Lacticaseibacillus paracasei subsp. paracasei: one gene and its partner. The protein of the gene in region 2 binds, or shares a complex with, the protein of the main gene of each other region. Links are inferred from orthologs where the notes say so. Each region holds a gene or a part of one and is shown on either strand. Other genes may lie near its edges. The genes, in order: rpsG and tig.

The links.
Region 1: the proteins of tig (region 2) and rpsG are in contact, whole or in part, in a crystal structure (PDB 3GTY), measured with the Thermotoga maritima proteins. The link is inferred for Lacticaseibacillus paracasei subsp. paracasei from one-to-one orthologs. Residues at the interface, in WP_004081061.1 of Thermotoga maritima: Glu122, Val124, Val129, Leu130, Tyr133, Glu188, Gly259, Ile262, Tyr263, Glu266, Ser270, Glu273, Gln274, Glu277, Arg308, Gln311, Ile312, Ser315, Tyr316, Glu325, Arg329, Arg336, Leu363, Phe366, Trp367, Arg373, Leu377, Arg381, Leu384, Glu387; in WP_004081843.1 of Thermotoga maritima: Lys34, Lys52, Lys55, Glu59, Arg62, Gln63, Glu66, Asn67, Lys69, Val71, Arg95, Ala109, Lys110, Lys111, Gly112, Arg113, Pro114, Glu117, Glu121, Ile124, Ala125, Tyr127, Asn128, Asn129, Thr130, Gly131, Lys135, Asp139, Arg142, Met143.

What each region holds. Positions count from the first base shown.
Region 1 is NZ_AP012541.1:2,577,535-2,592,295, forward strand. The notes cover bases 5,989-8,737. They hold rpsG (30S ribosomal protein S7), read right to left. Parts: upstream 7,724-8,737; coding sequence 7,253-7,723; downstream 5,989-7,252. Other genes in these bases: fusA (elongation factor G), read right to left, coding at 5,989-7,163; rpsL (30S ribosomal protein S12), read right to left, coding at 7,921-8,337. Outside these bases: rplB (50S ribosomal protein L2), read right to left, coding at 1-153; rplW (50S ribosomal protein L23), read right to left, coding at 182-484; rplD (50S ribosomal protein L4), read right to left, coding at 484-1,107; rplC (50S ribosomal protein L3), read right to left, coding at 1,130-1,762; rpsJ (30S ribosomal protein S10), read right to left, coding at 1,788-2,096; phosphate-starvation-inducible protein PsiE, read left to right, coding at 2,421-2,858; ahpC (alkyl hydroperoxide reductase subunit C), read right to left, coding at 3,001-3,564; LBPC_RS12740 (helix-turn-helix transcriptional regulator), read right to left, coding at 3,844-4,878; more of fusA, read right to left, coding at 5,061-5,988.
Region 2 is NZ_AP012541.1:1,332,479-1,347,417, reverse strand. The notes cover bases 12,013-14,939. They hold tig (trigger factor), read right to left. Parts: upstream 14,182-14,939; coding sequence 12,844-14,181; downstream 12,013-12,843. Other genes in these bases: clpX (ATP-dependent Clp protease ATP-binding subunit ClpX), read right to left, coding at 12,013-12,649. In the rest of the region: LBPC_RS06670 (acyltransferase family protein), read right to left, coding at 1-161; GTPase ObgE, read right to left, coding at 201-1,487; LBPC_RS06660 (DeoR/GlpR family DNA-binding transcription regulator), read left to right, coding at 1,736-2,485; pfkB (1-phosphofructokinase), read left to right, coding at 2,482-3,396; LBPC_RS06650 (PTS fructose transporter subunit IIABC), read left to right, coding at 3,406-5,376; excinuclease ABC subunit UvrC, read right to left, coding at 5,752-7,560; LBPC_RS06640 (amino acid ABC transporter ATP-binding protein), read right to left, coding at 7,737-8,483; LBPC_RS06635 (ABC transporter substrate-binding protein/permease), read right to left, coding at 8,473-9,930; LBPC_RS16985 (SPJ_0845 family protein), read left to right, coding at 10,085-10,246; LBPC_RS06625 (nucleoside triphosphate pyrophosphohydrolase family protein), read right to left, coding at 10,290-10,580; yihA (ribosome biogenesis GTP-binding protein YihA/YsxC), read right to left, coding at 10,584-11,180; more of clpX, read right to left, coding at 11,399-12,012. UniProt on the Bacillus subtilis protein: Involved in protein export. Acts as a chaperone by maintaining the newly synthesized protein in an open conformation. Functions as a peptidyl-prolyl cis-trans isomerase.

The DNA of each region.
Region 1 (14,761 bases), 1.3 Mb from region 2 along the record:
CACGGTGATGTGACCATGGGCATTACGTCCTGCAGTATGACTTTGGCTGACCAGCAAAGTCTTTTCAGGCTTTGTCTTGGTGATTTCAGCAAAATCAGACCCGGACATGTTGCGCCGGCCGTTGCTTGTTGGTTTGTACTTAATAATCGCCACGTGTTTTACCTCCTATAACGGATTTTTGTTACTTTTTATCGTTATCTTCGTCAGCGAAGATCTTGATTTCTTTGGAATCGGCGCTCAAGGCAATCAATGCCTTGCGACGACGACGCGTCATGCCTTCGTAACGGCCTTGACGCTTCTTCTTACCGCGAACGTTCGCGATGTTGACGTTGACAACCTTCACACCGAAGATTTCTTCAACAGCCTTGCGAACTTGCGGCTTGGTTGCATGCAGTGCAACTTCGAATGTGTATTTACGGTTATCCATTTCAGCCATCGATTGCTCGGTGACGATCGGACGTAAAATGATATCGCGTGCTTCCATTATGCAAGCACCTCCTCAATCTTTTGGAGCGCAGATTGGGTCAAGATTAATTTCTTGTAGTCAACAACGTCCAAAACGTTGATACCCTCTGCAGGAACAACTTTCACGTTCGGCAGGTTACGTGCGGCTTTGGCAGCAACTTCATTGCCGTCTTCCAACACAACCAGTGCCTTGTCGCTAACCTTCAAGCCATCCAAGACAGTTGCAAAAGCTTTTGTCTTAGGTGCATCGAAGTTCAAACCGTCAACAACGACCAAGTCGCTATCGAGAACCTTCTGTGAAAGTACGGATTTGATTGCCAAACGACGAACCTTCTTTGGCAGCTTGTATGCATAGCTGCGTGGGGTCGGTCCGAAGACGATCCCACCGCCACGCCATTGCGGGCTGCGGATTGAACCTTGGCGGGCACGACCAGTACCCTTTTGGCGCCAAGGCTTGCGACCGCCGCCAGAAACAGCAGAACGGTTTTTAACGGCGTGAGTACCTTGACGAAGGGAAGCGCGCTGCATCACGACTGCGTCAAACACGACGTTTTCATTTGGTTCGACTGCCCAGATGGCATCGTTGAGTTCAACTTTGCCGTTTTCTGAGCCATCTTGCTTATATAAAGTAACGTTAGCCATTAGTTATTGTCCTCCCTTCGTATTATTTAGCTGCTTTAACAGCAGAACGGATCGTAACAAAGGACTTGTTTGCCCCTGGGACATTACCTTTGATCAACAGAACATTGTGCTCTGTGTCAGCGGCAACGACTTGCAGGTTTTGCATGGTGCGGGTGTGGTTACCCATCCGACCAGGTAATTTCTTGCCCTTGAAGACCTTGTTAATGATGGCCCCAAGTGAACCTGGACGACGATGGTAACGAGAACCGTGCGCCATAGGACCGCGGGATTGGCCATCCTTCTTAATGTTGCCTTGATAACCGTGACCCTTGGAAGTACCAGTGACGTCCACAATGTCGCCTGCTGCGAATTCGTCAGCCTTAACTTCACTGCCGATTTCATAATCACTAAGCGCTACATCGCGGATTTCGCGAACGAAGCGCTTAGGGGTCGTGTCTGCCTTTTTGGCGTGACCGACGCTTGGCTTATTCGTCAAGACTTCACGCATATCGCCGTAGCCCAGCTGTACTGCTTCGTAGCCGTCAGATTCAACGGTCTTGACCTGCATTACAACGTTTGGAGTTACGTCGACAACAGTAACGGGTACGAGTTCGCCGTTATCGGTGAAGACCTGCGTCATGCCAACTTTTTTGCCTAAGATTCCTTTACGTGCCATGGGTACACCTCCTATTTTCTAAGAATTATAATTTAATTTCGATATCGACGCCGCTTGGCAAGTCGAGCTTCATCAAAGCATCAACTGTCTTCGGTGTTGGGTTAACAATATCGATCAGACGTTTATGCGTCCGCATTTCGAATTGTTCACGTGAATCCTTGTACTTATGCGGGGAACGTAGAACCGTGTAAAGTGTACGTTCCGTTGGCAGAGGGATCGGGCCTGAAATTGTTGCGCCTGTGCGCTTTGCAGTCTCCACGATCTTGTCTGCGGATTGATCGAGAATCCGGTGTTCATAAGCCTTAAGCCGGATCCGAATCTTTTGTTTTGCCATTGTGTGACCTCCTTCGTCTATTATCAGTTAGTAGACTAGCTCCGTGAAAATTACCAACACGCTGCCGTGGCAAAGCGGCCGGGCGTGTCGCAACCTCTCACATCCGCGCTACTCTGGTTCACCTTTGGAACCAAGTGCATAGTTGTCCCCTTTGAGAAACAGCACTCTTGATAGTATACAAAATCTCCCCCGCCATTACAAGGTTTTCTTTCGGTTTACAAAAAATATGTTAGAAGCAAACTTATTCCTTTGAACAGCTGCTTGTGCTAAATTCAAATTAAAGCCTTAACTTTTGAATAACCATAGAAAGAAGGGAGGCAGTTGATGAAATTTGACCATTACAAAAAGCTCGTCAACTCAACTTTAGATATTCTACTCGGTTTTTTAGCCATTGTCGTGGTAATTTTTATGCTACGCTACATTCTCGATATCGGTAGTCTGATCCTTCAACCACTTTCGACTGCTTTGTTTGGCAAAGTCATTCAGGAAGTTACCAGCTTCTTCATGCTCTTTGAATTTGTGATCATGCTGGTTCGCTACATTGAGGAAGGTCATCACATTCCTATCCGCTACCTTATTTTAATTTCAATGACCGCCATCTTACGCCAACTGCTCGTGCTGCATGACCGCGGGACTGAAACCTTGCTTTTAACCTTGGCCATTTTGGTATTAGCCGGTGTACTCACGGTGTTTTCGTTTGTCAGTGGCGATTTCAAACAGTCGCAGGATGGTAAAAACGTTGATATTGACCAACACTTTTAACTTTGTTTTTTCTCGTTTCTTCTATATTAATTTATACACGCAAAAAGGCACCGCAGCGAAAATCATTGCGGTTCCTTTTTTGCGTGCGTCGCTGATTAGCCAAGCGCTGATATATTGACTGTTAGCTGATCAAAGCACCGTTTTAAATCTTGCCAACCAAGTCTGCCCCTGGTGTCAGTGTCTTAGCGCCCGGTTGCCAGTTAGCTGGGCAAACCTGATCGCCGTGAGCAGCAACGAATTGCGCCGCTTGCAAAGTCCGTAGAATCTCATCGGCATTACGGCCAATACCAAAGTTATTGACGGCATAGGCTTGAATCACACCATCGGGATCAATGATAAAAGTCCCACGGAAGGCTTGACCGCTAGCTTCGTCACGGACATCCAACGCCGTTGCCAGTTTACCTGCAGGATCGGCAAGCATTGGGTATTGAATCTTCTTAATGGTGGGACTCGCCTCGGCCCATGCCATATGTACAAACTCGGTATCCTCAGAAGCAGAATAGACTTCAGCTCCAACAGCTTGGAACCGCTCATAGTGATCTTGCAAGTCGCCAAGTTCTGTCGGGCAAACGAAAGAAAAATCGGCAGGATAGAAACAAATCACTGCCCACTTGCCCTTAAGATCAGTATCACTGACTTCATGGAAATCGCCATGTTGATAGGCGTTCAACTTAAACGCCGGTAAATGTTGGCCAATATAGCTCATGATATTGCCTCCATTTTTAGAATGATTATTATTTACATATTCACCGTACCTTTTCCTTATGCAATTATCAAGCATTGGCAAAAAATTCTGCCTTTTTGTCGGCAGTCAACTTTGGCCACCTTTACCCGTTTAATGATGCCGATCTCCTATAATAAGGCATATGAGAATATGTGTTCACATCACGCCGTCATCATGCGCTTGCCTTCCCAGAAATCGGGTTGGTTCGCCCTCAGCAAAAAACCGAGTCTGCATTCATTCGCAAACCCGGCTGCACAACTGCTATAAATACTTGCCAGTATCATCTTCGTTTTGATAATTCTTCAGACTTTTACGCAAGACCCAAACCACATAATCACGAATATGTTTGGGAGCCAGGACTTTTACGAGATCCCCTTGTCCTTGGAGCCACATCCGGACGCCAAAACCATCGTTAACTGGAATCGTAATGTGATAAACCTTTCTTGCGTATGGATTCTTAATAAACGGACGATCACGGACATTTTTCCAATCAACAATGGCCTCAGGAAAACGATCAAGGACAAACTGCGGATCATAACTGTAGAGAATTTCCAAATTGATCGGTTTGCCTAAATACGGATACCACGTGTGATTCTGTAAGCGTCCGCCGCGGAATCGCTCATCATGATCATGGGTCGGCTGCTGACGATGATAGGTAATATTGCGCATATAGTCGAGCCGAAATCGGACGAATTTGCCCTCGTCCGGATCATCATCCGCCTGTTCATCGCTGCCATCAACAATAAGATAGAAGAAGAGATCGCCAAAAAACAAGCCGGTTGGCAGTCGCCGGTCAAAGTGCCGCATTTCGCCGTGATACACGTGATCAAAGCTGATCAGTTCGTGATTAACGATAGCTTGGCTCAATCGGGCCAACCGATTAGTCAACGATATTTTGGGGACACCACGATACTCAAAAACTGGATTTTTGGTAAGCCGATCCAATCCTTTGTGCTCGGGTCCGGCTGGTAATAATTGTGCCATTAGTTGCTTCATTTCTACGGACGACAAGCCGCGGCTAGCCGTCAGTATCAAGGCAATCGCCAACAGTTGCCCGTCGTCCAGACTGCGGCCAGCGGCGTGCAGGTCTGGCTTGAGTCGATAATCCCCAGAACTTGCAGCAATAAATGGCGCCGGTTCACTGAACACATCGTCAAAGGCACGTTTGATGACGCTAATATCGCGGCGAATCGATGATTCATCCTTATTGAATTCCGTCATGAGCGCTTGCTTATTGAGTTGATCGCCTCGCAGCAAGCGCAATAAAATGGTCGTAATACGCTCCTGACTCGACACGCTGCTTCGCCCCCTAACGCTTATAGAATAACATCAGTATACTATAATCTTTTCCCAAGCCCAGCAATCAGGTTCACGATTTTCATGCTTATTTCCGGATTTTGACTTCTAGCGCACTTTTAGAAAAAAAACGACGATGCCTTTTAGGCATCGTCGTTCATGCAGCTGGCAACAATCAAAGACTAGTCTTTGGTTGCGACGCCGCCGCCATTTTTCTTGATGATTTCTGCTTGAATGCTCTTTGGAACAGCTTCGTAGTGGTCAAAGGTCATGGTAAACGTACCACGGCCTTGGGTAGCACTACGCAAGGTGGTTGCATAACCGAACATTTCGGCAAGCGGCACCATGGAGTTAACCAATTGGGCATTCCCGCGGGCTTCCATCCCTTCAACGCGACCACGACGAGCCGTGATTTGTCCCATAACATCGCCAAGATATTCTTCAGGGGCAACCACTTCAACGTGCATGATCGGTTCAAGGATAACCGCGCCGGCACTCTTCGAGGCATTCTTCAATGCCATAGAAGCAGCCACTTTGAAGGCAGCTTCAGAAGAATCGACTTCATGGTAAGAACCATCATAAAGCTTAGCCTTAACGTCGATTAATGGATAACCGGCGAGGACACCATTTGCCATGGCTTCCTTCAGACCTTGCTCAACAGCTGGGATGTATTCACGAGGAACAACACCACCGACAATGGCATTTTCAAATTCAAAGCCTTTGCCTTCTTCGTTTGGACTGAATTCAATCCAAACATCACCATACTGACCTTTACCACCAGACTGACGAACGAACTTACCTTGCGCGGAAGTTTCTTTAGTGAAGGTTTCGCGATAAGCAACTTGTGGTTCACCAACCTTAGCAGCAACCTTGAATTCACGCTTCAGACGATCAACCATGATGTCCAAATGTAATTCGCCCATGCCAGCGATTAATGTTTCGCCAGTTTCAGGGTTGGTTTCAGCTTTGAATGTTGGATCTTCTTCAGAAAGCTTTTGTAAGCCGACATCCAGCTTATCTTGGTCTTCTTTAGAGTCGGGTTCGATGGAAACTTGAATAACCGGATCAGGCACATCCAGAGATTCAAGAATCAGCGGGTGGTCAACATCAGTCAAGGAATCACCAGTAGTGGTGTTCTTGAGACCGATAGCAGCCGCGATATCACCAGAGAAAACTTCAGGGATTTCTTCACGGTGATTACTGTGCATTTGCAACAGACGACCAACACGTTCGCGGTTATCTTTAGTTGCGTTCAGCACGTAAGAACCGGCTTCAAGCGTCCCACTATAAACCCGGATGTAGGTTAGACGGCCAACGAACGGGTCAGTCGCAACCTTGAAGGCCAAGGCAGCAAACGGCTTGTCGTCGCCAGCGGTCAATTCAACTGCATCGCCAGTGTCAGGATCGGTCGCATGATATGGCCGAACATCAAGTGGTGATGGCAAGTAATCGATCACAGCATCCAACAACATCTGAACACCCTTGTTCTTGAAGGCAGAACCAGCCAAAACTGGGTAGAATTCCAAGTTGATGGTTGCTTTACGGATCGCAGCCTTCAATTCAGCATTGGAAATCTCTTCACCTTCAAGGTACTTGTCCATGATGCCGTCGTCAACGTCAGCAACGGCTTCGATCAAGTCGTTATGCGCTTTTTGAGCAGCTTCCTTGTAGTCATCCGGAACATCTACAGTGTCCCACTTGGTACCCAATTCATCTTCGTCATACAAATCGGCCTTCATTTCGATCAGGTCAATGACCCCTTCGAACTTATCTTCGGCACCGATCGGCATCTGAACGGCGTGAGCGTTAGCCTGAAGCCGATCATGCAATGTCGTCATCGAATAATCGAAGTCGGCACCGATCTTATCCATTTTGTTGACGAAAACCAACCGCGGAACGCCGTATGTCGTTGCTTGACGCCAAACGTTTTCGGTCTGCGGCTCAACACCGGATTGGGCATCCAAAACGGTGATCGCACCATCCAGCACACGCAGGGAACGTTCAACTTCAATCGTGAAGTCCACGTGTCCTGGGGTGTCAATGATATTGACCCGGTGATCCTTCCAGAAAGCCGTAGTAGCAGCACTGGTGATGGTGATCCCACGTTCCTGTTCCTGTGGCATCCAGTCCATCTGTGAAGCCCCTTCATGAGTTTCACCGATTTTATGAATTTTACCGGTATAATACAAAATCCGTTCAGTCGTGGTCGTTTTACCGGCATCGATGTGAGCCATGATCCCGATATTACGGGTACGGTCTAACGGAAATTCACGTTTGTTGGCCATGTGGCGTATTGCTCCTCTCTTGTTTCAACTGGCTTTATACAAAGAATGGCTACTATATACCAAGCCGCGGATATAATAGCCAAATCATCTTACCAACGATAATGTGCAAATGCCCGGTTGGCATCTGCCATCTTGTGGGTATCTTCACGCTTCTTCACTGCGGCACCGGTGTTGTTAGCGGCGTCCATGATTTCTTTAGCCAAGCGTTCGTCCATCGTATGTTCACCGCGTTGACGGGAATACTGAACGATCCACCGTAGGCCCAAGGTGGTCCGACGATCCGGACGAACTTCGATCGGCACTTGGTAGTTAGAACCACCGATACGGCGAGCTTTAACTTCCAAGACCGGCATAACGTTTTTCATTGCTTCTTCAAAAACGTCCAATGGTTCGTTCCCGGTTTGTTTCTTAATCATATCAAATGCATCATATAAAATAGTTGATGCCTTCCCGCGCTTACCATCAATCATTAAGTGGTTGATCAAGCGAGTTACCAGCTTTGAATTGTAAACTGGATCAGGTAAAACATCACGTTTTGCGACACTGCCTTTACGTGGCATGCACTTTGCCTCCTCTTAAACGCGCTCGCTGACGCAAAAACCTGCACATAAGGACCTTGGTCGCAATGGTCAAAAACCGACCGTCACGCCTAAGCCCACTTATGCTCCGGTTTCTACCGCGCCAGCTCACGCTCTGTCTATACCGCACATAGCGGATCTAAAAATTTTTAATAGCGATCTTTAATGTTGATCGTGAATTACTTCTTCTTAGGGCGCTTTGCACCGTACTTGGAGCGACCCTGCATCCGGCCGTCAACACCAGCCGTATCAAGCGCACCACGAACAATGTGATAACGAACCCCTGGCAAGTCCTTAACACGGCCGCCACGGATCAAGACAACACTATGTTCTTGCAAGTTATGGCCAATACCCGGAATGTAAGCTGTCACTTCAATTAAGTTAGACAGACGAACACGGGCATATTTCCGCAATGCGGAGTTTGGCTTCTTCGGTGTCATGGTACCGACACGAGTTGCCACCCCACGTTTTTGCGGTGCTGGGTTATTGGTAAGGCTCTTCTTCTTGCTGTTGTAACCGAAGTTCAACGCAGGAGAGTCTGACTTGGTTGAAATTGATTTACGACCTTGGCGAACTAATTGATTAATAGTAGGCATTAAGCTTCTCCTTCCTTAATTTACATCATTTTATAAGTCCACACATCCAGGCGGTTCATTTTTCCTGATAAAAAAATGGCCAACCGAACGGCAACGGCTCTTAACCCAGTCAGCACGTCCGGGCAACCCGAATAAACTGGAAAAAAGCACCTTTGATAGTGTACTATCCTTTGCGGCTGAGTGTCAAGAGAAAAAGAAAGAGCGGGGTGACTCGCGCGACAAACTCAAAGATTTGTATTAGTTCTATTTGAGTCGCGTGTTCTCGATTGTCCGAGTTGGCTACGCGGCGAGGGGGTCTGGCGACCGCGAAGCTAGAGCTGTGGGCACAGCTTTGAACTCGCGCAAAGCCCGCACGATTTCAAAGTCTGGCCTTGTTCTAAAACGGGAAAACCACCCGTTTAAGAACAATATCACGGCTGAGCCCCCTCGCCGCTCCGCCAGCTCTCATGGCTCTATTCTTGAATTCATACCTTTTAAGATCAGCATCCCCCGACTTTAGTTCCAATCAAAGAAGTGGTGAGCCGTTCTCAAATAGCAGATTCACCGGTTGTAACTAAGTTATTACTTTTTCAATAAACACAGTTTATCAACCGCTTTAATCGGCCCCGAACGCGCCATACCCCTAACCATAACAAAATAGCTCCGCAAAGCAAGTCTCCGGCTAGAAGACTCACCTCGCGGAACTATTGTAACGTGATGCCGCTCAGTCTCGAACAACTCGTGTCAATTGATTATGATCGCCTGCGCCGCCGCAGGATCACGGTGCTGCCGGCGATGACGAGAATCACGATGCCTAAAAGGACAAGGGTAATCGCATCTCGATCACCAAAGCTGCCGAAGAGTAAGCGGCGTGACGGTTGGTCATGGCGCACATCGTTACCATTATTGCCGCCTTCTGTGCTTGGCAGAACGTGACGTTGGTCGGTAATTGTCATGCGGATTGTGTCACCGCTCTTAATATCAATTGCAACCGGCTTTGCGTAATCTGGATTAATCGTGTATCCAGCCGGTGCTTTGATCTCGGTCAGCCAGTAACGACCCAGTTTCAGGTTATCAAAGGTGATCAGCCCATTGGCGTCAGTCATAAGCTCCTTGCTATAGCCTTTGTCATTTGTCAGTCGGAAAACGGCACCTGCTAAGACTTGATTGCTATCAGCAGCATCCACCTTCTTGATGACCAGTGAATTGATCTGATAGTTGGCAACCTGTGCAGTAACCGGCTGCTGCTTATTCTGGCTTGCTAGCGCGCTCACGGTTTGCGTCAGGTCGGTTTGTTCTACTTTAAAGTCGATCTTATCGGTATTCAGTTCATATTTCGGCAAGGTCTTGGTTTCTTCAAAGTAGTAGTCGCCGATTGGCAAGTTAAACGGCAGGTTGATCTGCCCGACTTCATCCGTGACAAGATCCTTGGCAAGAACATTGCCATTGCTACCATATAAGTCAAAGGTAATGCCGGCCAAATGATTGCCAAAATTACCATCCGTCTTTTGCAGCTGAATGGCGCGTCTAAATTCGGGTTCGATAATCGGATCAAGAGCAACTTTTTGGTCGCCCTTGACGTTCACATCAATCCCCTTGGCCAGTTCATCTGGGATAACGTAGCCGCGTGGTGCCTGCGTTTCAACCAGCAGATACTTACCTTCATAAAGATCATGATCATTGAAGGTCACAATGCCATTCTGGTTGGTGATCGTTGTTGTCCATGCGTGACTGTGATCAACCGTGCCGTCTTCGCGATAACGATACATCGCAAATTGGGCGCCAATCATGGTCATTTTGCCCGGGAAGCGATCATCGGTTGTGGTGTCCGCCTTCTTCGTCACAATGATTTGGCCAGCCTTCTTCTGGTTAGTTGCGGTCAGCTTCAGCTGTGTTTGATCAGTCTTGATGGTGAAATCGACACTACCAGCGGCCAAACTAGCTTCCCATCGTTGCTTCTGGACGCCGCTTGTCGCGTTAGCTTGATCAGCGGCATCCCCTTCATAATGCTCAGGGGCTTGGGTTTCGACTAGGCGATATGAATTGTCCGGTTTCAACCCTTCGATCGCGTATTCGCCATCCTTGAGTGAGGTGTCAAAGCTGCTTGCTGCGCCAAAGGTCAATTGCCCATCAGTGTTGGTCTTCATGTCGGCCTTCAACGTTTTGTTGGTTACGGCATCCACAAGCTTATACGTCGCTCCCGGTAACAGATACTTCTTTTGACTCGCCGGATCATCGGTCTTCTTAACCCGGTTATCGTACTTAGTTAAGGTGACTTGATAAGGATCGTCGGCAATTTGCTTGTCGATGGTGATTGGGGTCGGCGTGATCGCTGAGGATAGCGTGATCGCATGAACCGTCTTGTCCAACCGATACCCAGCCGGTGCCTTCACTTCTGTCAACGAATAGCTGCCTAGCAACAGATCGCCAAAAGAGGCCATCCCATTTTCGTCAGTGGTAATGTCACGACTGTAGCCAGCACTGTTGGTCAATCGGAAAATCGCCCCTGGCAGCACATGAGCTGCGTAATTGTGGTCAACCTTTTGAACATTCAGCGTTTTGACTTGATAGTTGGTGACGTTGACTCGAATCGGTTGTTGCTGATTTTCAGTTGCTAAACTGCTGGCCGTTTGCGTTTGATCAGTCTGCTTGACTTCAAAAGCATGTTTGTCCGTATTTGGCCGATATGGCGGCAAGGTCTTCGTTTCCTGAATATAATAATGACCAACTGGCAGACTAAACGGGACATTGACTAGGCCATTTTTGTCTGTCACCAAATCCTTGGCTAACTCAGTGCCGTCTTCGCGATACAACGCGTACGTAACGCCAGCAATTGGATTACCAAAGTTACCATCGGTCTTCGCCACACTTGCCGTCCGACGGTAAACCGGTTCGGTGATGGTTGGCAGGGTTAAGGTTTGATCGCCAGTGATATCAACGTCAACGCCCTTGGCCAGTTCATCTGGAATGACATAGCCATCAGGTGCTTTGGTTTCAACCAACTGGTACTTGCCTTCATATAAATCTGAATCCTTAAAGGAGACGGTGCCGTCATTGTTAGTGATAGTAGCGTCCCATGACCGGCTGCGATCAACTTTGCCAGCTTCGTCATAACGATAAAGCTTAAATTCAGCGCCAGTCATTGGTTGACGATCAGGGAAGTGATCATCCTTGATGGTTTCAGCTTGTTTCTTAAGATCCAGCTGACCCGGTTTCTTTTGGTTCGTTGCGGTCAACTTCAGCTGAGTTTGGTCAGCCTTGATGGTGAAATCAACACTGCCAGCTGCTAAGCTGTCTTCCCACGCCTGTTTCTGGGTGCCGCTTGTCGCGTTGGCTTGGTCAGCAGCATCCCCTTCATAATGTTCAGGAGCTTCCGTTTCGACCAGTCGATATGAGGTATCCGGCTTCAACCCTTCGATTGCGTATTCGCCATCCTTGAGCGGTGAATCAAAACTGCTTGCCGCGCCAAAGGTCAGTTGGCCATCAGCATTGGTCTTCATGTCGGCCTTTAAGGTCTTGTTGGCCGCCACGTCGACAAGTTTGTATACTGCGTTTGGTAACAGATACTTCTTTTGACTCGCCGGATCATCCTTCTTGACGCGATTATCGTATTTCGTCAGATTAACCTGATAAGGATCGTCAGCAATCTCCTTATTAACCGTAATCGCTGTCGGCGTTTCGGCAGATGACAACGCAATTGGATACACCGTGTTGTCCAGCCGATACCCAGCCGGTGCCTTGATTTCAGTCAGCGAGTAACTGCCCAGCAACAAATCGCCAAATGAAGCAATCCCGTTTTCATCTGTCGTCACGTCGCGGCTGTAACCAGCACTATTCGTCAGCCGGAAGACGGCACCTGGCAACACATGAGTTGCGTACGTGCGATCAACCTTTTTGACATTCAGGGTTTTGACTTGATAATTAGTCACGTTGACTTTAATCGGATGCTCTTTATTCTCGGTTGCCAAATCGCCTGCCGTCTGAGTTTGATCTGTCTGTTTCACTTCAAACGGATGCTTGTCGCTGTTTGGCCGATATGGCGGTAAGCTCTTGGTTTCCTGAATATAGTACTTGCCTGCTGGTAAATTAAATGGCAAGTTGATCTGACCATTGTCATCCGTGACTAAATCCTTGGCGATCTCAGTACCATCATTTTGATACAGTGCGTACGTGATACCTGCAATTGGATTGCCAAAGTTGCCATCGGTTTTAGTGACCTGCAGTGCACGGCGATACAATGGTTCCGTGATGGTCGGGAACTTCAGCGTTTCGTCACCAGTGATATTAACATCGACGCCTTTGGCCAGATCATCGGGGATGACATAACCTTCGGGCGCTTTGGTTTCGACCAACTGGTACTTGCCTTCATACAGATCAGATGAATCAAAGATGAAGGTCCCATCTTGGCTAATGATTGTTGCGTCCCAAGACTTGCTTTGGTCAACCTTGCCGTCATCGCCGTAACGATAAAGCTTAAATTCGGCGCCGATCATTGGCTGGCGATCAGGGAATTTGTCATCAGTGAGCGTTTCTGCCTGCTTCTTGATATCCAGTTGACCAGGTTTCTTCTGGTTATACGCCGTCACTGTAGCGGACGGCGCCTTGTTAGAAATGATCGCCGCCACACTGCCGGCTTTCAGACTATCTTCCCAAACCTGCTTGTCAGGCCCGCTGGTAATCGTTGCCTGATCATGCGCATCCCCGCGATAATGATCTGGGGCTTGCGTTTCAACCAGCTTGTAATTGCCTGGCTTCAAGTCTTCAAGGACGTATTCGCCATCTTTCAAGTCAGGGGTGAACTTGTCGCCAGCATACTGACCTGAAAAGCTGCTAGCCGTTCCGATAGTGATTTTGCCGTCAGCGTTGGTCTTCATGCCCGACTTCAATGTTTTCTGCGTATCGGTATCCACTAAGTCATACGTGGCGCCGGGAAGCAGATAGTGTTTGTTATCTGTTTCTGATTGGCCCTTAGCGCGGTTGTCATACTTCGACAGCGTGATCTGATAAGGCTCGTTTTCAACCGCCTCCGTTTGAATCGCCGTGCCTGTGTCGGAAGTTGCGTTCAGATGAATGGTCTGTGGTGCCAATGGCTTATACCCTGCTGGGGTATCGAGTTCCGTCAACGTATAGTCAATCCCAATTGGCAGTCCTTGGAAGGTTGCCAGTGCCTTATTCGTGGCCGAATCAAGTTTTGTGGTGGCTTCAAATGTATGGGTGCCGTCACTTAAGCGGAACTTAACGCCCGGAATTGGCGTGCCACTGACGCTATCCTTCTTTTCAACCACTAAGTTGGCTAATTGCGTGAGGGTCTCGCCGCTGATACCGGAACCCCAATAAGGCAAGTACCCATTTGCGTTTGCAATTCGCGCATCAGGAGGGACACCATCACTTGGCTTTTGAGTCGTTTGGCTGCCATCCCATTCAACGCTACTCGAATTGTATGCCCATCCTGAGTTCTTGCTACTTGTTGAGTATGCAACGCTCACTTCGTAATTATTGAGCGGACTATTGGCCGTTTGGACGAGATTGCCAAAAGTTCGATTAAAAGTAATTGTAAACTTCTTGCCATCTAGAGAAAGGCTGTAATCCTTCCCTTCTTCAAGCGTATCCGGGTCAGCTATACCAACCTTTAGTGTCACCACAAAACTGGTAGCATTGATTTCTGCTCCAGTACCTCTTGGATCCAAAGTATCCTCAATGACTGGATTCACCATTGGTCGATACTTGTCTTGGATATTGATCAAATTCACTTTCCAATTCAAGACATTTTTTAGTTTAGTATCAGCACTAACAGTTTTGCTGATCGGCGTCCAATAACTTTGTGCCGACTTTGAGGCTGACGGATTGAACGTCGGAATTGCCGTGGTCGGTTCGGTATCTGTCACAGTCGCATTGTTGGCGAAGTTAGGATCGTTATAGTTCCACTGGTTAGCGCGCATCGTCTTGAAAACAACCCAAACACGCCCCGTACCGATATTTGGAAAATCAAAATCCAATTGTTGTGCTAAGTTTGAATTGTTCTTGAGCCACGTATTTGGCGTGTTGGTTGGTAACAGATGTTGCTGTGCTGCATCCTCAGCTTTAAGTGCTGTTGATGACCAGCCACCGGTTCCATAATATGGACTCGTCTTGATTTCTTTCACATCGTTAGAAGAAGCTGGATCACCTGTGTTCGATGGATCAACTCCGTCTGGTCCCGTGACTTCATAGAATTTAATCGAATCAGGAATCAACTCGTAATTAACGCCATCAAACCGCGGCAAAATATCGGTCAGGTGCATGTGGCCATATGGAAGCCCCAATTGGTTAACCAAGACACCCCAATACTGGGTATCGGGCGCATCACTCCAAGAATTCTTCAAGGCTCCGCTAAAGGCCCCTTCTTCTGGTGTTGGTGTACTACTACTATCACCGCTGGCAACGTCATCATCACCTGGTGGCAAGT
Region 2 (14,939 bases):
ACGACCATGAAGATCGGTACGCCTAAATATCCGCCCCGAAACAACTCGGGGCGTAAATGATACAAAATAACACCAATAACCCCGATTGTTCTTAAACCATCAAATCCATGAATGTACCGGCGCTTTCGTCCACGCGTCTGTTTCAATTGCGGCCCCACCATTCTGTCTAAAAATAACTTCCCCAGCCGTTCAGCCGAAGATCATTCAACGAACTCAAATGTAAAATCATCAATGGCGACTAAATCGCCGCTTTCAGCACCAGCATCACGCAAAGCATCATCAACCCCCATGCTGCGTAATTGCCGAGCAAAGCGCATCGCGCCATCTTCATGATCAAGATTGGCCATTTTAAACGCCCGCTCAATCTTGTCACCAGTGAGCACAAACGTCCCGTCACTATCGCGGGTTACTTTCAAAGCCGGCTCTGGTTGATACTTATAATCAGCCGTTTTAACCGCCGCTTGTTTCGGCTCAAAATGCGGTGCTGTTTTGAGTACTTCGGCTGTCTTGTGCATGAGTGGCGTCACGCCACGATGCGTCAGACTAGAAATTTCAAAGATATGATCCGCCGCGACGCCACGAGCAAGTAACGATGCCTTAAAATCAGCAAATCGTTCAGCTGCGCCGGGCAAGTCCATCTTGGTCGCGACCACGAGTTCAGGCCGCTTCAAAATGTTATCGTCATAAGCCCCTAATTCTTTACGAATTTGATCGTAATCATCAAGCGGCTCGCGTCCATTATCAGGATCCATCTCAACTAGGTGCAGTAGCACACGAGTGCGTTCAACATGCCGCAAGAACTGGATGCCAAGACCGACACCTTGTGAAGCTCCTTCAATCAAACCGGGCAAATCAGCCATCACAAAATCGGTACCATCATCTAATTGAACCATACCAAGATTGGGTACTAACGTCGTAAATTGATAAGCCGCAATTTTTGGCTTGGCTTGGGTTACAACCGATAACAGTGTCGATTTACCGACAGAAGGAAAACCAACCAACCCAACATCCGCAAGCACCTTCAGTTCCAATTTGATGAAACGATGCTCGCCCGGTTCGCCATTTTCGGAAATTTCCGGCGCCGTATTTTTGGGCGAAACAAAGTGCATATTACCGCGACCACCGCGGCCACCTTTAGCAACAACCAAAGTTTGACCCGGCTCAGTTAAATCGCCTAAAACCTCGCCTGTGTCAGCATCGGTAACTGTCGTACCAGCCGGCACTGCAATCCGCCGATCTTCAGCAGCGCGGCCATACATTTGCTTGCCTTGGCCATTGCCACCAGCTGACGCTTTAAAATGCCGTTGATAACGGAAATCCATTAACGTGCGCAAACCTTCATCAACGTATAAGATGATGCTGCCGCCATGACCGCCGTCACCGCCGGCCGGGCCGCCAAACGGTACAAATTTTTCGCGCCGGAACGCGACCATACCGTCGCCGCCTTTGCCCGCCTGAACCTCTACTTGAACCTGATCGACAAACATTGGCGATCTCCTTTCAGAAAAACATGTCATTTGATTATACGCGATGTTTATATTTCAGTACAGCGTAACGCATACCTCAACCATTTTAACACGTCCCAAGCCGGTACTCACCCTTCATGCACAAGAATTAGAAAACATTGACAATATGCCGCTTCAGTCGGGGTAATGACAGTTGTTGAATGTTTTTGCACGTTTTAGGTTGCTTTTGACGGTTTCATCAGTATAATGAAGAACGAGGTGAAACGAAAGTGCTTACAGAAGAACGTCGGCAATATATTCTTGCCCAATTGCAACAGCATACCGTCATCAAATCTAAGGCACTTATGGCTGCTCTTGATGCTTCTGAATCCACGATTCGCCGCGACTTGGACGAGCTAGAGGCAGCAGGTGAGCTCAAACGCATTCACGGCGGCGCCAAGCGCATCAATGGCCTCGGCGATGAACCGGATGTCGCGAGCAAATCTGCGCAGAATTTGCGCGCCAAGCAAACGATCGCGCAGGCAGCCGTTCGTCAGATTGAGCCCGATGATCTGATCTTTTTAGATGCTGGAACCACAACAGCACAATTAATTCCTTTTTTGGCCGACATTGGTGTCACAGTCATTACAACGGGGGTTGATAACGCTTCTTTGTTAGCTGATTATCAAATCTCTACACTCATGCTGGGCGGCATGGTCAAGCCCACAACCAAAGCGTTGATTGGCGCCACGACGGCTGAAGCCTTGAACCATTATCGGTTTGATGTTGCCTTTATTGGAACTAACGGCGTTCATCCTGAGTTTGGTCTCACTACGCCTGATCCAGAAGAAGCTGTGATCAAGCGATTGGCCATTCACCAAGCCAGTAAACCTGTCATTCTGGCGGATCCAAGTAAATTTGAGCAAGTCAGTTTCGTCCGCTTTGCTGATATCTCCGATGCCACGATCCTGACAAGTTCATTACAAGGACTCCCAACCAGTTATCAGCGATTTGAAAATATTAAGGAGGTTCATTCTTGATCTATTCAGTAACGCTCAACCCTTCGATTGATTATGTGATCGAGTTACCGGAACTTGAACTTGGCGCTGTCAATCGACTTACGCACGCCGTTAAATTACCAGGCGGCAAAGGCATCAATGTGAGTCGAATTTTGCAAACATTAGGCCTGCCAACAACTGCTTGGGGCTTTTTGGGCGGTTTTACCGGTACCTTTATCCAAGATCGGCTCGATGCGATTGACATGCCTTGTGACTTCACAAAAACTGCTGGTGATACACGAATCAACGTCAAACTTAAAGCAGCATCCGAAACTGAACTCAATGCAAGCGGTCCTACCATTGACGCTGCTGAAATTGCCGCCTTCAAAAATAAATTAGACAAACTTGAAGCCGGCGATGTCGTCGTCATGTCTGGCAGTTTACCAAAAGGCTTGCCTAACACTTTCTATCGGGATCTGATTCCGGTGATTCATGCCCACAAGGCTGATTTTGTCATCGACACCACTGGTCAAGCGTTACTCGACACATTGCCTGACCATCCCCTTGTCGTCAAACCTAATCACCATGAATTAGCAGCATTGTTCGGCGATCCAGAATATACAAGCACAGATGCCATCATCAAAGCTGGTCGCCGCCTACTTGGTCTTGGCGCTCAGCATGTCTTGATCTCCATGGCGGGGGCCGGGGCCTTAATGATCGACCAAGATCACGCTTGGCATGGCACCGTTCCTAAGCAGCCAGCGGTTAATTCCGTCGGCGCAGGCGATAGTATGTTAGCTGGTTTTACCGGCACATTTGCGCAGACACATGACACGTTGGAAAGCTTTAAAGTCGGCATTGCCTGCGGTTCCGCGACCGCTTTTTCTGAAGATCTTGCCACCGCTGACAAAATCGCTGAAGTGAAACAAACAATTAGTATAACTGAAGTTTAGGAGGACAAAATGGACATTCGTGATTTACTACTAAAAAATGTCATGATCATGGACCTCAAAGGAACGTCCAAAGAGGCTGTGATTGATGAAATGGTCGCTAAATACCATGAAGAAGGTATTGTGACCGACGAAAACGAGTATCGCCAAGATATTCTGAAGCGTGAAGCCGAATCAACGACTGGGATTGGCGAAGGCATTGCAATGCCGCATGCTAAAGACAGTGCGGTTACTCGAGCAACCGTTCTTTTCGCCAAAAGCGATCAGGGCGTTGACTTTAACGCCTTAGACGGCCAGCCGGTTCACTTATTCTTCATGATTGCTGCCCCTGAAGGTGCCAATAACGAACATCTGGCAGCACTTGCAGCATTATCTTCCCTGCTCATCAACCCGAAGCTCGTGGCAGATCTTAAACAAGCGAAGACACCGGATGATGTTTTAGCCTTGTTTGGTAAGGCGCAAGCTGAAAAAGAGGCTAAAGATAAAGCTGAAGAAGCCAAGGAAAAGGCTCAGGAAGAACAAGAAAAAGCTGACAAGCAAGCGGAGTTCAAGGCAGAAAAGCGCCAGGAACGGCCATTTATCGTAGCGGTCACTGCTTGCCCAACAGGGATTGCCCACACCTACATGGCTGAGGCAGCCTTGAAAGAAACAGCGGAAAAGCTCGGTGTCGATATCAAAGTCGAAACAAATGGCTCTGAAGGTATTAAGCACAAACTGACCGATTCCGATATCAATCGAGCAGCTGGTGTCATTGTCGCTGCCGACAAAAAGGTAGCAATGGATCGGTTTAACGGCAAAAAGTTGCTCAATCGGCCGGTCATTGACGGCATTAAAAAGCCTGAAGAATTGATTGAAGAAACGCTTCAAGGCAAAGGCCAAGTCTTTCATGCTGCAGGCACCGATAACAGTGATGCGGCCAGTGAAGAAGCTTCTGGCGGCACTTTATGGAATCGCATCTACAAAGACCTGATGAATGGTGTTTCAAACATGCTGCCATTTGTTGTCGGCGGTGGGATTATCATGGCGATCTCGTTCATCCTCGAACAATGGCTGGGCAAGACATCGATGTGGTTCACCTTCACCAACAACTTGGGAACCTTTGCCTTTAGCTTCTTAGTACCCGTTTTAGCGGCCTACATTGCTGAATCAATTGGCGATCGGCCTGCGTTGATGCCTGGGTTCGTCGGTGGTTATATGGCCACCGTTGCAACGGCCTCCGTTGTGAAGGCTCAAAACCCAGCTGGCTTCTTAGGCGGTCTGGTTGCTGGGTTCGCAGCTGGTTGGATGATCGTTGGCTTGAAGAAGCTGCTCAGCAAAATGCCACATTCACTTGACGGTATGCGCACGATCCTGCTCTATCCAGTCATCGGCCTTGCCATCATGGGTCTGCTGATGTTCTTCATCATCAACCCGATTTTCGCCGCTATCAATGGCGCATTGATCAGCTTCCTTGAAGGCATGGGTACTGGTAATGCGATTCTGATTGGCGTCATTCTAGCCGCCATGATGAGTATCGATATGGGCGGTCCTTTCAACAAAGCCGCTTATACATTTGCCATCGGTGTCTATCAAGCATCCGGCTTTAAAGATGGTCGGTGGATGGCCGCGGTTATGATTGGTGGCATGATTCCACCTTTGGCCATTGCGGTTGCTTCAACCTTCTTCCCGAAGAAATTCACCTTGCAAGAACGCAACGCTGGTCTTTCTAACTATGCACTTGGCCTGACCTTCATCACTGAAGGCGCGATCCCATTTGCTGCTACTGACCCGCTGCATATCATTGGCAGCTCAGTCATCGGCTCAGCTATTGCTGGCGGTTTGACCCAGTTATGGCACGTCAACGTCCCTGCTCCTCATGGTGGCGTTGTTGCCTTGCTGCTAACCAACCAGAAACTTGGCTTCATCATGTCACTTCTGATTGGGACCATCATTGCCGCCTTAATCCTCGGCTTCTGGCGGCCAGTCGCAAAAGAAAATAAATAAGTAAGCAAAAAGCTTGGCGATCAATGTCGCCAAGCTTTTTTGTGCCGTGAGACCGAACCGGAATTCCACATAAGAGCTTGTGGTGCGTTAAATTCCTAGCCAAAAAATTCGCTTGCCGTGCCAAACTCCGCAATCTCCGACCAGATGAGGTGGCGACGCGTAGCTAGAGCGGAGACGGCGCTTCGAGCCCGCAAAGCCCGCGGTCTCGAAGTCGCCTAACAACATCAGCTCCAGAGCCCGTCGCTGTGCTGTTTGCACGGCTGAGCCCCATCTGGCCTACAATTTGCTTCGCCTTGGCACTAGATCTTTAAATCTCAAGATTGTTTGTTCTTACTGATGGTTATGAACGATGTCCTAAACGCTCCTACGATTTGATTAAACCCGCCGAGCTGGTGTCGGCTCTGCCGTCAGCGACAGCTTCAATGCCTGCGCAACTTTTTTAGAAATTCCTAGCTCCTGAATATCTTCCAGGGGAGCTTCTTTAATCTTATTGATCGTCTTGAATTTCCGTAACAGCTTCAGCCGCGTCTTGGGCCCGACCCCCTTGATACCTTCTAATCGAGAGGCCAACGAGTTCTTGGCGTGCAGCTGCCGATGGAAAGTAATCGCAAAACGATGCACCTCATCCTGAATCCGTTCAAGCAGGTAAAAGCCTTGCGACTTAGGATCAAGATTAATCAGCTGATCAGCATTGCCAAATAACAATGCTGCCGTTTTATGCTTATTATTTTTGACCATCCCTGCCACGGGAATATCAAGGTTGAGTTCGTTTTCCAAAACATCCTTGGCTGCGTTCATTTCAATCTCGCCGCCATCCATCAAGATCAAATCTGGTAACGGTGCACGCTCCTTTAACAACCGGGTATAGCGCCGGCGAATGACTTCTCGCGTATTAGCCGCCTCATCTGCGCCATTATGCGTTTTGTCAGCATCCAACTTGTACTTTCGATAATTGTTCTTAGCTGGCTGGCCATCCACAAACTGCACCATCGCCGACACTGGATCAGCTCCTTGAATGTGACTGTGGTCGAATGCCTCAGCCACATGCCCCATTGGCAAGTTCAAAGCGGCCATCAGCTCTTTCATCGCGCCAATCGTGGTACGATTATCCAATTCCATTAAACGGAATTTGTCTTCAAGCTTAATTTGACTGTTCTTAGCAGCCAAGGCCATCAAGTCCCGTTTTTCACCGCGCTGTGGCGTTCTAACTGGAATCTCTAGGATATCTGCCAGTACTTTATTATCAAGCCCAGCAGGTACGAGAACTTCGCGTGGTTTCACATTATTCTTGCGGCTGTAAAACTGTAAAATAAATGATTCGAATTCTTCTTTAGCAGTGTTCACCACTGGAAAAAGTCGTGACTCACGTTTCATTAAACGTGCTTGACGAATAAAGAAGACCTGGATACTGATCCAGCCCTTATCCATATAAAAATTGAACAAATCACGCGTTGTATTGTCGTGTGAAATAATTTTCTGCTTCTCCACCGTCTGTTCAATATAATGCAGTTGATCCCGAATTTCTGCGGCTCGCTCAAATTGAAGATTTTTCGCAGCCCGCTCCATTTTAGCCGTCAAACTGGCTTTAGCCTTGCCAACGTTCCCATTCAAGAAGCGCTTAATACGTTCAATTTGGTCCGTGTATTCCTTTTCCGGAACAGTCCGGAAGCAGGCACCCAGACACTGACCCATGTGATAATACAAGCACGGTCTGCCTTGATAGCCGTTACAGCGCCGCAATGGATAAACCTTCTGGATAAAATGCATGGTTTTTTGCGCTGCATAGACATTTGGGTATGGCCCAAAGTAATAACCGCCATCTTTACGGATAGTACCAGTGATTTCAATCTTCGGATCGCGTTCATGAGTAATTTTAATGTACGGATAGCCAGTCCCTTTTTTCAACTTAATGTTGTAATACGGCTGATATTTTTGAATCAGCGTAATTTCGAGCAAAAAGGCTTCTTTGTCAGTTGAAGTCACAATGAAATCAAAATCCGCTACCTGTGACACCATCGCCGCAACTTTACCGTCGTGTGAACTCTTGAAATAAGACCGCACCCGATTTTTCAGGTTTTTGGCCTTGCCGACATAAATAATTTTGCCGTTGATATCCTTCATTTGATAACTGCCAGGCAGATCTGGCAGCAACGATAACTTGTGTTCAATGTGTGCTGAGGCCATCGTAATCTCCTTATAAAACAAATGTTCGCCTAACATTATAAAGATTCTAAAAATAGATTGCAAGCAAGCGGCTTTGATCAGTGATGGCATGACTGCCCCCACTTAGCAATGGTCACTTCACACCAAAAACACCTCAACCAGTGCCGCTTACCAGCTGCTGGGTGAGGTGTTTTTGCTTATTGGGCAAGAATCTTGGATAGGAAGTCTTGTGTCCGTTCTTCTTGCGGGTGTTCGAACAGTTGTTCTGGCGTCCCCTTTTCAAGGATTTTGCCGCCATCCATAAACCATACTTCATCGGCCACACTACGGGCGAAGCCCATTTCGTGGGTCACAACAACCATGGTCATCCCGGTTTTAGCCAAATCCTGCATAACTTTCAGAACTTCGCCAACCATTTCAGGATCCAAGGCACTGGTTGGTTCATCAAACAGCATGACATCAGGATGCATCGCTAATGCACGAGCAATAGCGACACGCTGTTGCTGACCACCGGAAAGACTGGATGGATAAGCATCTGCCTTTTCGGCTAAGCCAACTTGATCCAAGATTTCTTTGGCTGTTTTGGTTGCTTCTTCATCGGTCACAGCTTTGACTTTAAGTGGTGCGAGTTTAATGTTTTCCAAAACTGTCATATTGGGGAACAAATTAAAACTTTGGAACACCATTCCCATTTTTTCTCGGACATTATCCAGCTCTTTCTCGCTCAAACCAACTAAATCAGTACCTTCAAAAAGGATTTCCCCTTTTGTTGGTCGATTCAGTAAATTCAGGCTACGCAGGAAGGTACTTTTCCCACCACCGGAAGCACCGATAACAACGATCACATCGCCTTTGTCAATGGTTTCGGTGATATCGTTCAAAACAACATTGTCGCCAAACTTTTTGGTGAGGTGATTGATTTGGATTAAAGGTTTATGCTGCATGATTCATCTTCCTTTCAAAATGACTCAAGAGCTTGGACAGCCCGAATGTCAGAACAAAGTAGAGGACCATCGCGACAAGGATTGGTTGAACTCCCTTGTATGTCGCGGTTTGGACAACCGTTAACTGATAAATCAGATCGGTAACCCCGATAATGGAAACAATCGAGCTTTCCTTAATCAAGGAGATAAATTCGTTACCAAGCGCTGGCCAAATATTCTTGATTGCTTGTGGTAAAACAACGCTTATCATCGTCTGCCGCTCTGACAGACCGAGCGAACGGGCAGCTTCTGTTTGCCCAACTGGAATGCTATCGATCCCGCTACGGATAATTTCAGCCACATACGCCGCCGAGTTCAAGGAAACAGCAATCAACCCTGCTATTAGCGCAGGAATATCAATGAAGATCCCTATGCCGAAATAGACAAACATGACTTGAATCATCAGCGGAGTGCCACGAACGAACTCAATGTATGACACACCTATTAAATGTGACAGTTTATTCTTGCTCAACCGCAGCAAGGCGAAGATCGTGCCGAGTAGAACCCCGAAGAAAGCACCAATAGCACTAATCAACAGCGTATACTCGACCCCTTTTAGGAAGTAGGTCCAGTAATGGATCATACTGGTATCTTCAGTATTGGTTTTCATGTAACTGCCAGCAGTTTTGAGATACTGGTTAATTAAACCTTTTTGCTTAATCTCTGCCAAGCTCTTGTTGGCGGCTGCCACTAATGAATCAGAGTTCTTAGCAAACCCTATCGCGGTACCGACTGTGTCGCTTGATAAGTTGAAGTGACCGGGAATCTCAACTAACGAATCATCATTTGACGTGTAAGCCTTCGCTACCGCACCTTCAGCGACAACACCAGCTACCTTATGTGTCTTCAACGCCAAAATCAGGTCGGTGACCTTAGTCAAGCCCAATGTGGAACTCGTCTTCATCTGTGTTTTCGCTAACGTCTCTTGCAAGCTGCCATTCTGGACGCCGACTTTCTTGTTCGCAAAACTTTTATGATCTTTGTAGATCTTAGCATCCGTTTTGTTGACCAAAATGTCTTGTCCAGACTTGTAGTACGTATTTGAAAAGTCAACTGACTTCCGTCGGGCATTCGTCGGTGACATCGCCGCCAACACCATGTCGACCTTACCCGTCTGCAAGGCGACCAGAAGTGAGTTAAAGTTCATCTGTTTAATGACCAGCTTTACACCCAGATCCTTGGCAATCTTACGCGCAACTTCAACATCCATGCCAACAACTTGATTCTTGCCATTCTTGTTGACTAAAAATTCATACGGCGCATAATCAGGGCTCGTGCCCATCACCAACGTACCTTTTTGTTGAACCTTGGCCAAGCTGTCATCAGCATGGACCGTTTGCATATTCAATGTCACAACAGCCGCAAAAACAGCGACTAAAGCGATCAACCAGCGTCTCAAATGCTTCATAATACCCTCCTTGATTACAAGAGTGTACTATACACTCAAATTGATTTTTATGCAATATGCATTCATATTTTTTCAGATTTTTTTGTTCGGGCGACTTACCTAGACGCGCCCCAGTGTTGATGCTATACTTTCAGCAAGGAAAGGGGTGGCGTGCATGGCACTGAAAATCAACACACAAACCAACCTGAATGACATGTTCGATAAGTTTGCCAGTCTGCCTGGTGATAAGGAGAACGCAACCGGGCCAGATCCAAAACACCACGACAAGTTGGCCAAGAAGGCCAAAGAAAAAACAGAAAAAGAAGCAAAGAAATAGCGAAGTGCCCACGCACTTCGCTTTTTTCATACCTAGAAACCGATTATTTTTTGGCTTGTGGGTAGCGTTTCGCCAATTCCTGAAGGTTACTCGTTGCAACATCATCAAAATCAATGTCTGCCCACAAAGCAATCTGTGATAAATACCACAACACATCGCCTAGCTCATGTTGCAGCTTGACTTTATCAAGATCCTGTCCCTGAAATGTATATTTCTTGATTAAATCGATCGCTTCGCCGCTTTCACTTGCCAACCCTAATGACAGGTTAGTCAAAACGTGTTCATTGCCAGCTAAGGTGCGATTTGCTTTTTGCTGATAGTCATTGAAATTCATGCTTTATCTTCCCTCCAAGCCAGCCGTTTGTTCAAGCCAAGACCAGACAGCCTCATAACCTTCACCAGTTGTTGCCGAAAATAGAATCACATCGTCGGTCTGATTCAAATCAAGTCGCTGTTTGATCTGTTTGGCCACATGCAGCCGTTTACTTTTTGGCGTCTTATCAATTTTGGTGGCCACCACCAGTGTTCTGAGCTGATAATATTTTAAATACTGATACATACTGATGTCATCAGCAGTAGGCTCATGCCGACTGTCGACCAGCAAAACAATACCGCGCAATGGTTGCCGCGTCGTCAGATAAGTCTCAATCATGGCGGCGAACTTCGCTCGTGCGGTTTTGCTGACCTTAGCATATCCATATCCGGGTACATCAACAAAAAAGAGTCGACTATCAAGATCATAGAAATTCAATGTCTGCGTTTTACCTGGCACACCAGAAGTGCGTGCCATGGCTTTGCGCTGAATCAGTTTATTGATCAGTGATGACTTGCCGACATTACTGCGGCCCAAAAAAGCGATCTCTGGATGACCGTCCTCGGGATACTGAGCGGCCGCAACCGCACTAATAGTTAATTTGACGTCATGCACGTCCATCTCAAACGGCCTCCTCTTGCCTTTACCTCAACGTGATGTCTAAACACAACACCGCTTCAAATAGTTTAGCATATTTTACGCAGCCTCGCCGGAGAAACCGGTCGTGATTCGGGTGACACCTTATCCGCAAACACAGCCGTGGCTAACCTCAAAAGAATTTTTTAATAGTCAAAAAAAGCACCAAGCTTTTCGCTTGATGCTTTCATGACAGTTGCGTTTTAAGAAGCTTCACGGCCCTTGGTTAAGACCAGTTGTGGCTTAGCCTTACCTTCAACAGCTGACTTGGTCACGACAACTTTGTCAACATCGCTGCGGCTTGGTAAGTCAAACATGGTATCCTGCATGATGGCTTCCATAATGGACCGCAAACCACGGGCGCCAGTGTCGCGCACAATTGCCTGATGGGCAATCGCCTTTAAAGCATTCGGGGTGAATTCCAAGTCGGTATCATCCAAGCTCAGCAGCTTTTGATACTGCTTGACCAAGGCGTTCTTCGGTTCGGTCAAAATCCGTACCAGATCGTCTTCATTCAGCTTCTCAAGCGCGGCTAAAATCGGAATACGGCCAATGAATTCAGGAATAATCCCAAATTGCATCAAATCTTCTGGAATAATTTGCTGCATCAGTGACTTATCCGGATCAACTTGCTCGTTTGAATCCGTTCCAAACCCGATCGTCTTTTCACCAATCCGGTTCTTGACGATATTTTCGATACCATCAAAAGCACCGCCAACAATAAAGAGAATGTTAGTGGTATCGATCTGGATGAACTCTTGCTGCGGGTGCTTTCGGCCACCCTGCGGCGGTACGTTGGCAATCGTGCCTTCTAAGATCTTCAATAAGGCTTGCTGAACCCCTTCACCCGAAACATCACGGGTAATGGAAACATTTTCTGCCTTCTTAGCGATCTTATCGATTTCGTCAATATAGACGATCCCTTTTTCAGCACGCTCAACATCATAGTCTGCATTTTGAAGCAATTTAAGCAAGATGTTTTCAACATCTTCCCCCACATAACCAGCCTCGGTCAGTGTGGTGGCATCGGCGATTGCAAATGGCACGTTCAAAATTTTGGCTAATGTCTGGGCAAGGAAAGTCTTACCGGAACCGGTCGGCCCGATCAACGCAATATTACTTTTCTGCAGTTCGGTGTCATCTTTCGTTGCAGTCTGCATTTGGTTAACTCGTTTATAATGATTATAAACCGCAACCGACAAAGCTTTCTTCGCGGCATCTTGACCAATGACATACTCATTGAGCGTCTTCATGATCTCGACTGGCTTAGGCACTTCAAGCAGATTCTGATAGGCTTCTTCTTTAAATTCTTCATCAATGATCTCTTTGCAGAGGTCAATGCATTCATTACAAATATAAACCCCAGGGCCAGCAACGATTTTCTTCACTTGATCCTGTGACTTGCCACAAAAAGAACAAGTAACTGGACCCGTCGTTTCGACGTTGTCAAACATCTGATTCAACCCTTTCTTGATACCTTCATTCTAACAGAAGCGTCAAGTGCCGACTAGCGGAAGCACACCCACCATTTTGTCAAATAACTTGCCTTTCTTTCTGCTAAAAGAATAACGTCAAGTATACGCTAAAAACGCGTTCATACAACAAAAGAGACGATCGGGGATCGTCTCTTTTACGTGGAAACGGCAAACTATTTGTCAGCCTTGGCGTCAGAAGCTTCTTTGTCAGCATCATCTTTAGCTGATTCGACTTCTTTTGCACTGTCCGTGATGATATCAATGGCTTGTTTGACACCAATATCATGTTTGAGCATATCTTCACTCAAAGCCTTACGAACGGCCTTTTCGTCCATGTTGTATTCAGAAGCCAAGTTTTTGACTTCTTCGTTCACTTGGTCTTCGGTTGGCTGAATATCTTCGGCCTTCACGATGGCTTCAAGGACTAAGTTTGTCCGAACACGCATAGCTGCATCAGCCTCAAACTGCTTGTGCAAATCATCCTCTGATGTACCAGTTAATTGATAGTACATTTTTGGTGAGATCCCTTGGCGTTGCATGTTGCCAAGATATTGATCCATCTGATTATGCACTTCTTGCTCGATCATCGCATTTGGCACTTCTTTGATCGTCGCATTGTCAGTAGCTTCCTTGATGGCAGCTTCCTGAACGGCATTCTTTGCAGCTTCCTCACGCTGATCGGTCAATTCCTTCTTGATTTTTGCTTTCAATTCATCAAGGGTATCAACATCATCATCAAGATCCTTCGCAAAGTCGTCATCCAATGCAGGCAATTCCTTAACTTTGACTTCATGGATCGTGGTCTTGAATTCGGCTGCTTTACCAGCCAAATCAGCTGCCTTGTAGTCTTCTGGGAAGGTGACATTAACGGTCACTTCATCACCAGATTTGTGACCAACAAGTTGTTCTTCAAAGCCAGGAATGAATGAGTTTGACCCTAATTCCAAGCTATAGTTCTTGGAAGAGCCGCCGTCAAATTCCGTCCCATCAATTGTCCCGACATAGTCGATCACAACGGTATCGCCATTTTCAGCTGCTTTGTCGTCTTTAACAACGAGTTCAGCCTGCTGTTCGCGACGCTTTTCCAATTCAGCGTCAATATCCTTTGCAGAAACTTCAACGTTCTGCTTTGGCACTTCAAGACCCTTATACTGGCCAAGTGTGACTTCTGGCTTAACCGTAACGGTTGCCTTGATGACCCAAGGTTTGCCTTCGTCCATAGAATCAACGTTGATTTGCGGCTGGTCAACCGGATCAATACCGGATTCCTTAACGGCTGCTTCATAAGCGTCTGGCAGCAAGATGTTCAAAGCATCTTCATAAAGTGCAGCGTCGCCATACATCCGTTTGAACACGGTGCGGCTAACTTTGCCTTTACGGAACCCAGGAACCGTCAAGTTCTTGCGAACACGTTGAAACGCTTGGTCTAAACCTTGTTGAATTTGTGGTAAATCGATTTCAAAGGTGAGCTCACCATCATTGGTGCCCTTTTTTTTCCATTTTGCAGACATGCTGTACCTCCGACAATTAGTCTCGCAATTTCACATTGCATACTTAATGTATGATACCCGAAACCCACTTGAATGTAAATGTTGTGGCCAAAAAAGGCGACATCAGCGTCGCTTTTTTTCACATTCCCCCGCCCTGAGAGCTTTGAAGCGATAGATTCCGATTTTTAAGCTTTCCAGCTAACTGCAATTATCAAGTAAATTGCAAATCATAAAGTTCTTTATAACGACCGTTTTGCGCCATCAGTTGGTCATGAGTACCAGATTCGACAATCTCGCCATGTTCCAGTACGAGAATATTGTCCGCATGGCGGACGGTTGACAGACGGTGGGCGATCACTAATGACGTACGATCCGCCATCAACCGATCAAAACTAGCCTGCACAAATTGCTCTGACTCATTGTCTAGGGCAGCCGTGGCTTCATCCAAAATAACAATTGGCGCATTTTTCAGAAAGACTCTAGCAATGGCAATTCGCTGCTTTTAACCGCCTGATAAACGAATCCCCCGTTCACCAACTTGAGTGGCAAGACCATCAGGCAATTCGCGAATAAACGTTGCAATGTTGGCGGCTTCGGCGGCTTGCCAAATAGCCGCTTCACTAGCATTTGGTGTACCGTATTCAAGATTCTTCTTGATCGTACCATCTAATAGAATCACATCTTGCGAAACAATCGCAATCTGTTGCCGCAAGCTCTCTAAGTCAGCTTGGCGAAGATCGACCCCATCAAGCGTAATTTTTCCTTCTGTCGGATCATAA